DNA from 2 places in the Desemzia sp. FAM 23988 genome. Region 1 is predicted to be linked to the other one. Evidence: riboswitches for the same ligand, from Rfam matches in the RefSeq annotation. Region 1 holds a riboswitch; the other holds the start of a gene.
The links. Region 1 has a riboswitch for magnesium ahead of mgtE (magnesium transporter). Riboswitches for the same ligand answer to the same signal wherever they lie in the genome.

Region 1 (6,360 bases):
AAAAAGGGCCAGCTGATAAAGGCTGAGATTTATATGCGTGTGTTAATGGATAAACAGTAAAAAGCACGTATATAAATATAGAAGGAGTACACTGATGAATCCCATTTTTAAATTTGTGTTGAAAATGATGTCTTCCCCTAAAATCAATATGCAGGAAGATTATGAATTTGTACGAAAGATGCAGCAGATTTTTTCTAAAAAACCTAAGAAGGGATACATCATCTTAGATCAAAAAATTTATTCCAAGGATCAATCTCACGATATCCCTGTTAGAGTATTTCGCCCTCAAGAGCTGCGGCACGATGATGCTTTGTTATTTGTTCATGGTGGAGGATGGGTGACTGGAAACATCGATACGTATACAAATACTTGTATCAATATGGCCGATTTAACAGGGAGGGTAGTGTACTCGGTAAATTACCGTTTAGCTCCTGAATATCCATATCCAGCCGGGTTAGAAGACTGCTATCAGGTGGTGGACATCTTGCTGAATCATTTGGAAATGGCACGATTGGCAGATGTTTCTAAGTTGACCTTGATCGGAGATTCTGCGGGAGCCAATCTGATAGCTGCAGTGTCGCTGTTACTGCGAGATGAAGGCAGGATAGTACCAGCAAAGCAGATATTGCTGTACCCTGTCACGTATTGGGATCACACAGAAAACTCTCCTTTTGAATCTATTCGTACGAATGGATATGACTACGGGTTGACCGCCAAAAAGATGCAAGAATATATGGAATTGTATGCTCCTGAATTGGCAACGCGTCAAAGTCCGTATATCTCTCCTTTATCAGCTGATGATCTGACAAAACAGCCGGAGACACTGATTGTGACAGCTGAGTTTGATCCGCTTCGCGATGAAGGAGAAGCTTATGGAGAAAAATTACGAGATGCTGGAAATAAAGTGAGAATTCATCGAGTAAAAGAAACCGTTCATGGGTTTATTACGTACCCAAAATTCGTGGAACCGGTAGTTGAAACGTATGAGATTATCAATGAATTTTTAAGTACTGATCGATAAAGGGAAAGTTTTAGTTGTTTGGAGGTGAGTCAGTTTGAAGAAGAAGGAAACGACCAACCAAAAAGGATGGGTGCGACTAGACAATGCTTCGAATATTTTTTTAGCAGCCATGTCCACCACTGATACCAAAGTATTTCGGTTGAGTGCGGAAATGGAAAATGAGGTCGATTCCGTCCTGCTGCAACAAGCGCTTGAAAAAACGTATGCACAATATATGCTGTACCATAGTGTGTTAAGAAGAGGAATTTTTTGGTATTACCTGCAACAGACGACTATTCAACCGCGAGTAGTTCCTGATGTATTGACACCTTGTTCGCCGCTGTATCATTTTGATCAAAAAGAGTTATTGTTTCGTGTGATTTACAATGATAAGCGCATCCACTTGGAAGTGTTCCATGTTTTGAGTGACGGAACAGGGGCGCTGTGGTTCTTTGAAGATTTACTGAAAGAGTATATCTTATTGCGCCATCCTCAAACGCAAGCAGAATTAATGAAAGAACAACGGGAAATCCAACAACAACACTTAGAAGACAGCTTTGTCACACATTTTAGCCACAGTGAACAACAAAATTTTACGGACTCAGCGCAATCTGCTGTGCGCAGTTTTGTGAAAAGCAGTAAAAATGCTGCATTTGAATATGGACGAAAAGCGAGAAGATTGATGTGGGCAACGAAAAGAAGAAAACGTCGGAAACGGAAAATACATCGGATAACCGGCAGGAAAACAGCCGATAATCGAACAAAAATTATTGAATTAGAGATGCCGGTGAAAACAGTACTGAATTTGGCTCATGAACAAGATGCTACGCTGACTATGTATTTGATTGCTGTATACTTTGAAGCTATTCGAGAAGCCAGTCCACATTTTCGTTCTGGGGAAACGATCGCAATATCCGTTCCGGTAAATTTAAGACAATTTTATCCTTCCGATTCAGCCCGTAATTTCTTTAGTACCGTCAAATTAAAATACACTTATCCACAAGAAAAAGAAGTGGATATCAATAAAATCTGTGATACTTTGACGAAACAAATGCAGCACCAGCTGAGCAAAGAAAATTTGGAAAAACGGTTAAGCCGATTGATCGCATTTGAATACAATCCATTTAATCGAGTTATTCCGCGTCCGTTAAAAGATGGTGTGTTAAAAATCATCAATTTCTTTAACAACCGAAATTTAACAGTGGCTATGTCGAATCTCGGACGAGTGTCATTGCCGCAATCGATGAATCCCTATGTTCATGCGCTTTATTTCCACACGTCTGCTGTCAGACCCCAATTTTCTGTTATCAGTCATGGTGGAACTTTGACGATTTCTTTTACGTCGCCTTATTTAGAGACAGAGATCCAAGAAAACTTTGTTCGGAAACTGACTAAATCTGGGATAGATGTAACGATTGCTGCAAATAAAGTGACAGCTTCAGAATTAAGAGGTGATGAAGAGTGAAACGATGTTCGCATTGTCAGGTAAATATTAAAGGTGACTGGTCGGAATGTCCGCTTTGTCACCAACAATTAGATCCGGTAGAGTCAGCAGAAGCTGCAAGCAGCCCTTATCCGGATATTCCTTTACGTTTCAATAAGAAAAAAGTTTTCAAATGGATGATGTTGGCGTCTGTAGTCATTATTCTTGGGTTTTATACAGCTGGATTTTTCTTTCCTGATCCCTTGAATGTTTGGCAATGGTCTTTATTTGGAATCGTCAATTTATGGTTAGTTGTCTTGATCATTATTCGTAAACGAAGAAATATAGCTAAAGGAATCGTTTATTTGATCATATCTGCTTCACTGGTCTGTGCGTATTTGGATTATATATCGGGCTGGAGTGCTTGGTCTACCACTTATGCGATTCCGCTGATCTGTACATTTGCTACAATAGCCATGTTTTTCGCGGTCCGAATCGTTCGCTTAAAAGTGGAAGATTATGTGTTGTATCTGTTGACTGCAACGCTGCTCGGATTTATGCCGACGACATTTTTGTTTTTAAATTGGACAACTTGGCTGTTTCCATCCCAATTGTCGCTTTTATTGAGTACCTTGATGTTTATCTGGATCACCGCCACACACGGAAGAGCTATTATCACAGAACTGCAAAAACGTGCTCAAATTTAAGGAAATATTCTCAGAAACAGTAACAAAGCTTCTTTTCAATTTAGTTATTGAAAAGAAGCTTTGTTTGTAAGGGATAAAAGAACAACTTGAGTAGTCATACTGTTATAAAATATGAAGCAGCTCAGTTGCTATACTAAAATAAATCAGCAATCCCAAAGCATCGTTGATAGTGGTGATAAAAGGACCAGAGGCAATTGCTGGATCGATGTTCATTTTGTGAATAACAATTGGAATAGTCGCGCCAACTACTGTGGAGAGACTAAGTGTGAAGAAAAGCGAGATGCCAATGATCAGTGCTAAAATGAGATTCCCATAGAAGAGACCTGCTACCACTCCCAATACTGTTCCAGCGACACCTCCAATCATTGTACCTGCTAGAAATTCTTTCCAGATCGTCTTCCAAAATCGTTTCGGGCTTCTTTCCTCTCCTTGAGAAATATTCCGTACAGCTATGGCAAGTGATTGAGTACCGACATTTCCGGCAGAGTCCATGATAATAGGAATAAAAGCAGCAAGGATGACTACTTGGTTGAGTGTTTCTTCAAAAGAACTGATGAGAGAAGCACTGATCATTCCCAGGAAAACTAGGATGATAATCCATGGCATTCGAAGCCGAGCCATCTCAAATGCACTTTCTTCTCCTTTTTCTATTTTTTTCGAATTTTTACGAATAGCTGAAAATTCATTAAAATCTTCCTTAGTTTCTTCGACCAAAACATCCATAATGTCATCTACAGTTACGATCCCCATCAGTTTATTTTCCTGATCCAAAACCGGGACAGCCAGCAGATCGTAATCTTGAATGATTTGAGCCACCTCTTCTTGGTCATCGTCGATTCGGACGAAAGCCAGTTGGGTATGCATGATATCTGCCAGCTTTGTTTCTTCCGAATGAAGGATGAGATCCCTTAGTGATACGACTCCGACTAAATGATCAGCATCATCCAGAACATAGAAGTAGTAAACCAATTCTGTAGCTTTCGCAATAGTACGAACTAAACCAATCGTTTGTTGTATAGTATGTTCAAGAGTAACCACTACCATCCCTTTGGTCATTATTGAACCAGCAGTCTCTGGTTCATAGGAGAGCATTTCTTCCACTTTTCTCCTCTCTGTATCTTCGAGTAAGTTAAGAAGAACTTTTTTTTCATCTTCATCAAAATAAGATAAAAAGGCCACAATGTTATCTAATTCCATATACGGAAACAAATGGGCGGTATACTCTGGCGAGAATACCTCATAAGCCTCTATTTGATCTGCTGGATCCATCCATTCGAATAATTCTGCAAATTCTGCTGGGCCTAGAAAGGTCTCTATTTTCTTTTTCTTTTCAGGATAAAGCAAGTGAAACAGTTCTACTTGGTCTTTTAGATGGAGTTTCAAGAAGAGCCTCCGGAATCTCTTCCGATTGTTTTCTTTAGCAGCACTAAAGACAGCCGCATAGTAATTATTTTTTCTAGTGTCTATTTTTTTCATTCCGATCATTCCTTTCGGGAAGGTTTACTAGATGCCATTCTTTTTTTTGTATCGTTAATTCAAACTTTCTCCTTCGACTATCCGGATTCGGATCCATATAAACCACCCCCTTAAAAGAATTCGTTCGTTAAAAAAATAGAGAACGTTACTACTTTATGCGTTTAGTTCTATAGACAATGGCCTCCATTTCACGATAAAAAAGTGCCTCACCATGAAATAGCGAAAGATCCCAACTCTAGAATGAACGCTAAAAATTTATAAAACAAAAAAAAGCACGCCCTCGAAGAGCGTGCAAAAAGACTGCCTGAGCAGTACGTTTCAAAATGGTATATTTTGTCTGTTTTCTGCACCTCTTCGTTGAGTTTCAGCTTTGTACAGCATAGGGATTGCCCCAGCTGCATTAAGAATTTCCTTAATTCGAAAATTCCTGTTAACCCATTGGCGTCTTTCGACGTTTCTGGGCAGCAGCCTATCTCTCGTACAGTAGCCTCACCTAACAAGGTTATTTACTTTTTATCTACGGACCTATTATAGAATATTGTTCACTTATTTACAAGCTTGCTTATTTGCTGATACATGACTGTTTCTTGCTATCCAAAATTTATAATACCGTACACCATAAATAAGGATACAAACCACTAAATGTGGTTTGCATCCTTATTTGACTAACGGTATTTCTTCATTGTATGAACTAAACGCTCAAGTGCATCCATCAAAATTTTAGTAGGCACAGCAAGGTTCAAGCGTTCAAAACCATTGCCTTCAGTCCCAAAGATGTACCCTTCATCCCCAAATACCAATGCTTCCTTGTGCATAACTTGTTCGAGTTCATTTGCTGAAAGTCCAAAGGCATTGAAATCCAGCCATTGTAAAAACGTACCTTCCAAATCAAAAACGGTTACTTCGGGCAATTCTTGATTGAAATAACGTTTCAGTTCTTGGTGATTATGCCAAATCAATTCTTTGAATTCCTGCAGCCAAGGGCCTCCAACGGTATAAGCTAATTCAGTAGCTTTCAACCCGAGCATATTTGTGCCACCATCCAAACCAGTCTCTTCCAAATCCTCTAAAAAACGTTCACGTAATGTAGAGTCTGAAATAATAATGTTAGAGTTTTTCAGTCCTGCTAAATTAAAGGACTTGCTGACAGCTGTAGCGGTGATACAAATAGAAGCTGCGTCATCAGTTGCTATAGCCATTGGTGTATAAGAATGCCCCGGCATGGTGAGATCATGATGAATCTCATCTGCCAAAATAATCACGTCATTAGCCACGCAAATGTCTATCACTTTAGCCAATTCTTCTTTGGACCACACTCTCCCAACTGGATTATGAGGATTGGAGAATAAGAGCAGTTTATTCGCAGGATCTTTTGCTTTTTTTTTCAAATCTGCGAAGTCGATTTCATAATGTGTCTCTTTTTGGATCAAGACACTTTTCACAATATGGCGTTCGGTTTTTTCGATGGCTGCATAGAAAGGGTAGTAGACAGGCGATAAAAGCAATACGCCATCTCCTGGATCAGTGAATGAACGGATAGTAGGATAGAAGGAGGTGACTACACCAGGTATAGTCAGAATCCAATCGTCTTCAATTTCCCAATGGTGCTGGATTTTCATCCAATTTTTTACAGCCGATAAATACTCTTTGGTAGGTAGGTCGTAACCCAAAATAGCTGTTTCTAAAAATTTTTGAAGCCCTTGAATAATTTCAGGCGCCATTTTCATATCCACATCAGCGATAGATAAAGGATA
Region 2 (6,360 bases), on a different contig from region 1:
AGGGGAGTCGAACCCCTGTCCAAACATAACGACACCTAGACGTCTACGTTTATAGTTATACTACTTAAAAGTTCGCTTAGTATTAGCCGCACAACAGGCATCGTACTTTGCTAGTCTGATAATCTCTTCTAAATCTTGCAGACGGAAAGATTTAGTGTATCCCACTGATTATAGGACCCTTACTCGAGTACATGGGCGATACCGAGAGGATCTACACTAAGCTGTTATTACGCAGCTAAAGCGTAAGAGTTATTATTGTTTTTAGCAGTTATATTTAACTGTAACGTTTTTACGTAGCCGTAACCTACGAAACGCGATCCAAGCTCGACCTATGCCTGTCGAATCCGTAACGCCCCCGAAATAAAAGGGAGTACAGACTTAGTACCTAAAGTACTATAATAGTCATCTATCTAACTCTGCAACTATCATACCACATCTACTAATCAAAAGAAAGTATGTTCGCTCCGGAAATAAAAAAAAGAAAGCTTAAGCTGCCTTTTAAGCAGACTATAAAACTTTCTTTTCTGTCATGCAAGTCCATTATAACCATTGCTTGTTGATTTTGATATAAATGTCTTTAACGTTTTGAGTTGTAACGATATAAGCTGTAACAATTAAAATCATCCATTTCCAGTAAATTACTGGCAAAGCCACAAAGTCAAAAAACGTACCTAGCGGGCTACCAGGAATCCAGATAGCTGCTGCAATAACAGCTAGTGTTGAAGGAATCACACTCATACTAGCTCTGCTTTGAATAAATGGAATTTTTTCGTTTGAATAATATGCACAACGACTGTCTGAGTAATCAATCCGATAACAAACCATCCTGAATGGAATAAAGGTGCATCTTGCACAGAGTTTACTTGGAAAACAAACCACATCAACAAGAAAGTCAAAATATCAAAAATGGAACTGATTGGTCCAATGCTGAAAGTAAATTTCAGCAAATCAGCAGTTTTCCAAGTAGCTGGTTCCATGAGATTTTCAGAATCCATTTTGTCCCAAGGAATGGCTAATTGTGCAACGTCATAAATCAGATTTTGAACGAGCAATTGGATAGAGAGCCCTTCTATTTGAGTGTGTAATTGTGCCAAAAAAGTTTTTTCTGTCAGATAACCGATTTCTTTTAGTTGGTTATTTTTTGATTTTTTTTCGGTATAAATAGAATTTTTTTGTTTACTATTATGTTTTCCTCCTTGACTTAAAGGAAAATAAGCGTGCTACATCATCAGCCGAATAAAATGGGTTATGGTAGCATGACTTATTTCTCTTTTAGTTTTCCAATCACTAGCAGAGCTTTGTTCCATACTCTTTCACCTCATTTTTATCGTTTATTTTGAAACGAATCTGTAGGACTTCTATATGATGGTTTACCTTCGTAGTACAGAATGCAAAACAACAAAAAAGCATACACCCCATCTGACGACAGAGTATATGCTTGAATATCCAATCCAAATAAAGGGTAAACATTCCATATCTAGATAATATTTTTTTGCATGTTAAAAAAACATTATGCCTTCTCCATCGTTGAGTTTTAGCACTATATGGCGTAGATTGTTCAACAGCTACGTTAAGAATGACCTTGCGTCGATCATTCCTGTTGACCCATTGGTGTCTCTCGACGTTTTTGTGCAGCAGCGTTTTTCCATATAGGAGCCTCGTCTAACAGAAGCTTTATTCATTTCGTTTGCCATGCTAGTTCAAAAAAATTTATAAGTCAAGTTTGATGGAAGAAAAATAATCATTTAAAAAAGCCTAATCAGTCAATCTTTAAGTAATACTTACGGATTCACAGTCAATGTAAAAAGTTTCATTTGCCGATATACTAGTATCATATTTATTAAATTGGTATCATATAACGATACTTGTGTTGCTTTAATATCATTAAGAATAAGAAAGGAGAAAAGACGGTTTAGTTAGAAAAAATGAAAGCGGTATCTGTTGTGACATATGAAGAATGGGAGTGAATAAAATGGAAAAAGTAATTGATGTACATCCAGATAATCTGGCTACTAGAAAGCCTGCTAAATATCGGACAGCTAAAGTTTGGCAAATTGGAGCTTTTGCACTAAATAATACAGCAACAAACGCATTTATGTTTTTAATGACTTTTGTATCCTATTATGCAACAGGAGTTGTTGGATTAGGAACTGTCTTAGTTTCAACGCTCATTACAGCTAGTCGTCTCTGGGATGGTGTTACTGATCCAATTATCGGTCTTTGGATTGATAAAACTGATGGTAAGTTAGGGAAATTCAGACCGTTTATGATTTCTGGTTATGTTGTTATGACCATTACCACGTTATTATTGTTTTTTACCAATCATTTAATTCCAGAAAACTTACGTTTGGCTTAATTTATAGTGTTGTATTTGATTTATATTGTTGGGTACACTTTCCAGACAGCTTGTACAAAATCTGGCCAGTCGGTATTAACCAATGATCCAAATCAACGGCCATTATTCTCTACATTTGATTTGTCTTATACGTCTTTATTCTTTGCTGGTGCTGCTGTTTATGTATCAAATTATCTAGAACCAAAACATGGTGGTTTTAATGAAGCTTTCTTTGCTGAATTTGTTATCACAGTAGTGTTAATGGTAGGAGTGTTAACTTTACTGGCAGTTGCTGGTATTTGGAAGCATGATAGAACAGAAAATTTTGGTACAGGTGGAAAACAAGAAAAAATTGGTTTAAAAGACATGTTTGGGATTTTAAAAGGGAACCGACCTTTACAAATGTTGATTGTTGCTGCGGCAACTGATAAGTTAGCCTTAACAGTTGCAAATAATGCTATTGTAATGGTCTTGTTATTTGGTGTCGTAATCGGGGATTATGGATTGTATGGTCAAGTATCAGCTTACACAATGATTCCTTCTTTGATTATTATCCAAATCGGTACAAGATATGCTCGTAAATTAGGTTCTAAGCAGGCTTTAGTAACTGCAACATGGGCATGTATCATTATTTACTCTGCGCTATTTGCTCTATTGTTACTAGGAGATCCTTCTCAAATCAGCTTTGATAACATGGGATTCATGACAATCGCTTTCTTAGTATTGTTTATTCTAGGTAATGGTGTGAAAACAGTATCAGGTGGGATTGTTATTCCAATGATTCCAGATATTACAGATTATGAAACCTATAAAACAAGCCGTTATGCACCTGGTGTAATGGGAACGATCTTCTCATTTGTGGATAAAATGATTTCTTCTTTTGGACAAACCATTATTGGTATTACTTTAGCCTGGGTCGGCTTTACTGAAGTATTCCCCACAACGGAAACTCCCTATACAGAAAATATTTTCTGGGTAACGATGTTGTTGTTCATTGGTTTATTGATTCTTGCTTGGATTGCTTCATTAATCGCTATGAGATTTTATGAATTAGATAGCAAACGAATGGCTGAAATTCAAGAAGTATTAGAAGAAAGAAGAATTGCTGGCAAATAAAGAAACAGAATAAAGCTTTTAATAAAGGATGGTAAGTACCAATGTGAAAATGGAACTTATCGTCTTTTTTGTTACAATGAATTCAAATAAGTTTCTGAGTCAATTTTGACAGCTTATTGTTTGTTATAAAGAAGGACAGATTGAATAGGAAATTAGAGGATGATCTAAATGATAATTCCAGAAAAAATAAATGCTTTGGTACATGTAAAAGGCCAATACTATAGTCTTAACTATCATTCCCATCAGCAATATGAACTGTATTTTTTCCATCAGGGAAAATGCAGATACCTGATCAATAATCAAATTTATGATTTGCAACGAGGAGATATCATTGCTTTAGATGGCACGGAACTTCATAAACCACATGTGCTTGAAGAGAGCGAATTATATGAACGCAGTATGATTCACTTTTCTGCCGCTTGGATAGAGAGTAGTCTGAAAGAATTAAATGCTCTTTATTTATTAGACGTGTTCAGAGATTTTCCACACCAAATTTTTCGCATTGAAGATCAAGAGTGCTACAATAACATCATCGAATTGGGTAAAAAATTAGCTGATTTATCTAAAGAAGAATTTACAGTTACGCAGGAAGCAGAGATAAAACTCGTCTTAAGCATGTTTTTGTTGAAAGTCTATCAAGCAAAGCGCAAACCAATCGTGTGGATGAAAGAAATAAAAAGCGAAAAAGATAAGTATGCTGAAAAAATCGCGACTTATTTGCAACAGCATTTTACTGAAAAAATCACTATTGAGAAACTGTCAAAAAAATTAAATATCAGCAAATCATATATTTCCCACGTCTTCAAATAATCTACTGGTTATTCTGTGATGGAATTTTTAATGGATTACCGTTTAGTTCAAGCCAAATTTCAAATAGAAGTTTCCGGAGCTAAAAAGACTTTAAAAGAAATAGCTTACGATTGCGGATTTGAAAGTGATGCGCACTTTAATCGTTTCTTTAAGAAAAAGATAGGTATGACACCCAATAGATATCGAAAAGAAGTTGAAGCTAATATGACCGCTGGTTCAAATCACGATTAAAAAAGAAAAGGAATTTTTATTTATGTTATATCCAATTGCTACTGAAAGTCGTACATTGACTGATTTAAATGATGTCTGGAAATTTTATCTAGATGATGAAACAAAAGAAATAGACGTAACGAAGCCATTAGTGACCGATGCTGTAATGGCAGTACCGGGCTCATTTAATGACCAAGGAGTTCTTTCAGAGATTCGCAGACATGTTGGAACAGTTTGGTACGAAAAAGAGTTTACGATTGCAAAGCCTTTACTGTCTGAAAGAATTGTCTTGCGTTTTGGGTCAGCAACTCATAAAGCGGCCGTTTATGTAAACGGCCAAAAAGTGGTAGAGCATACTGGAGGATTTACACCTTTTGAAGCCACTATCAATGACGCACTAGTAAATGGAAAAAACAGGGTAACCGTATCTGTCAACAACATTTTAGATTACACGACACTGCCTGTTGGAAATTACAGCGAAACCACTGACGAAAACGGAAATGTGATTCGCAAATCAAGTGAGAATTTTGATTTCTTCAACTATGCCGGTCTACATCGTCCAGTAAAAGTCTATACGACTCCACATAATTATATAGATGATATCATCATTTCTCATCAAGTAGATGGGAATGCTGCAAAAGTCTTTACTGTAGTGCGAACTGCTGGTCAATTTGATGAGGTAAAAGTTACTCTTATAGATGAGGAAGGAGAAGTCGTTGCCAGCAGCAAGGGTGTAGAGTCGGAATTGACAGTCGAAGATGCTCATTTATGGGAACCAATGAATGCATACCATTACATTGCTCGAGTGGAAGGATTTATTGCTGGAGAATTGATAGATGTCTATGAAGAGCCTTTTGGTATCCGGACTGTTGAAGTTGGGGACAATCAATTCTTGATCAATGGAAAACCGTTTTATTTCAAAGGTTTTGGAAAACATGAAGACACTTATCTCAATGGACGCGGCTTGAATGAGACGGCTAATGTACTGGATTTGAATTTGACGAAATGGATCGGAGCCAACTCATTCCGTACATCTCACTACCCTTATTCAGAAGAGATGATGCGTTTAGCAGATAAAGAAGGAATTGTAATTATTGATGAAACTACAGCTGTCGGGTTATTTTCAGCATTTGATTTTATGTTGTTTGGTGAAGGAAAAACTGCTAATACATGGGATACGATGGATACAACTCAAGCTCACGAACAAGTTATTCGTGAACTAATCGACCGCGATAAAAACTTAGCTTGTGTTGTTTTATGGTCCATTGCCAATGAACCTGCTCTTCATGAAGAAGGAGCTCGCGAATATTTTGAACCGCTAATCAATTTGACGAAAGAATTAGATCCTCAAAGTCGTCCGATAACGATTGTCAATATCATGATGTCGACTCCAGACAAAGATTTGGTAGCCGATTTATTGGATGTCATTGCATTGAATCGTTACTACGGTTGGTATGTACAAACTGGAGATTTAAAAGCCGGTGAAAAAGCTTTGCGTGCTGAATTAGACTTGTGGAAGGATATGTATCCTGGAAAACCTGTGATGTTCACTGAATATGGGGCAGATACTGTTCCTGGTTACCATGCTATTGATGACATTCCATTTACAGAAGAATATCAAGTACGTTATTACGATACGTACCACAAAGTTTTCAATGAGTATGAACAGGTGATTGGAGAACAATTGTGGAATTTCGCTGACTTTGAAACAAAAGTGGGCATCAACCGCGTTCAAGGGAATAAAAAAGGAATCTTCACACGCGCAAGAGAACCCAAAATGATTGCACATGTTTTAAAACAACGCTGGACAGCTATTCCAGATTTTAATTACAAAAATAAGAAACACCTATAAAGTACTCAGCACAGAAACTTACCTGTTTTCTGTGCTT

Region 2: another riboswitch for magnesium. It lies ahead of ACEN4L_RS03300 (cation transporting ATPase C-terminal domain-containing protein); the one in region 1 lies ahead of mgtE (magnesium transporter).

The regions. Positions count from the first base shown of each region.
Region 1 covers NZ_JBGQQS010000027.1:7,880-14,239, reverse strand. The annotation lists gene ACEN4L_RS11855 (alpha/beta hydrolase) at 95-1,021, shown strand; gene ACEN4L_RS11850 (alcohol acetyltransferase) at 1,056-2,465, shown strand; gene ACEN4L_RS11845 (DUF6320 domain-containing protein) at 2,462-3,130, shown strand; gene mgtE (magnesium transporter) at 3,233-4,606, opposite strand; M-box (ykoK) riboswitch at 4,950-5,114, opposite strand; gene ACEN4L_RS11835 (MalY/PatB family protein) at 5,272-6,360, opposite strand, start outside.
Region 2 covers NZ_JBGQQS010000003.1:161,873-168,232, forward strand. The annotation lists RNA gene ssrA (transfer-messenger RNA) at 1-357, opposite strand, end outside; gene ACEN4L_RS03295 (hypothetical protein) at 541-738, opposite strand; gene ACEN4L_RS03300 (cation transporting ATPase C-terminal domain-containing protein) at 735-1,094, opposite strand; M-box (ykoK) riboswitch at 1,512-1,677, opposite strand; partial or broken gene ACEN4L_RS03305 (MFS transporter) at 1,973-3,451, shown strand; gene ACEN4L_RS03310 (AraC family ligand binding domain-containing protein) at 3,620-4,261, shown strand; gene ACEN4L_RS03315 (helix-turn-helix domain-containing protein) at 4,277-4,492, shown strand; gene uidA (beta-glucuronidase) at 4,515-6,323, shown strand.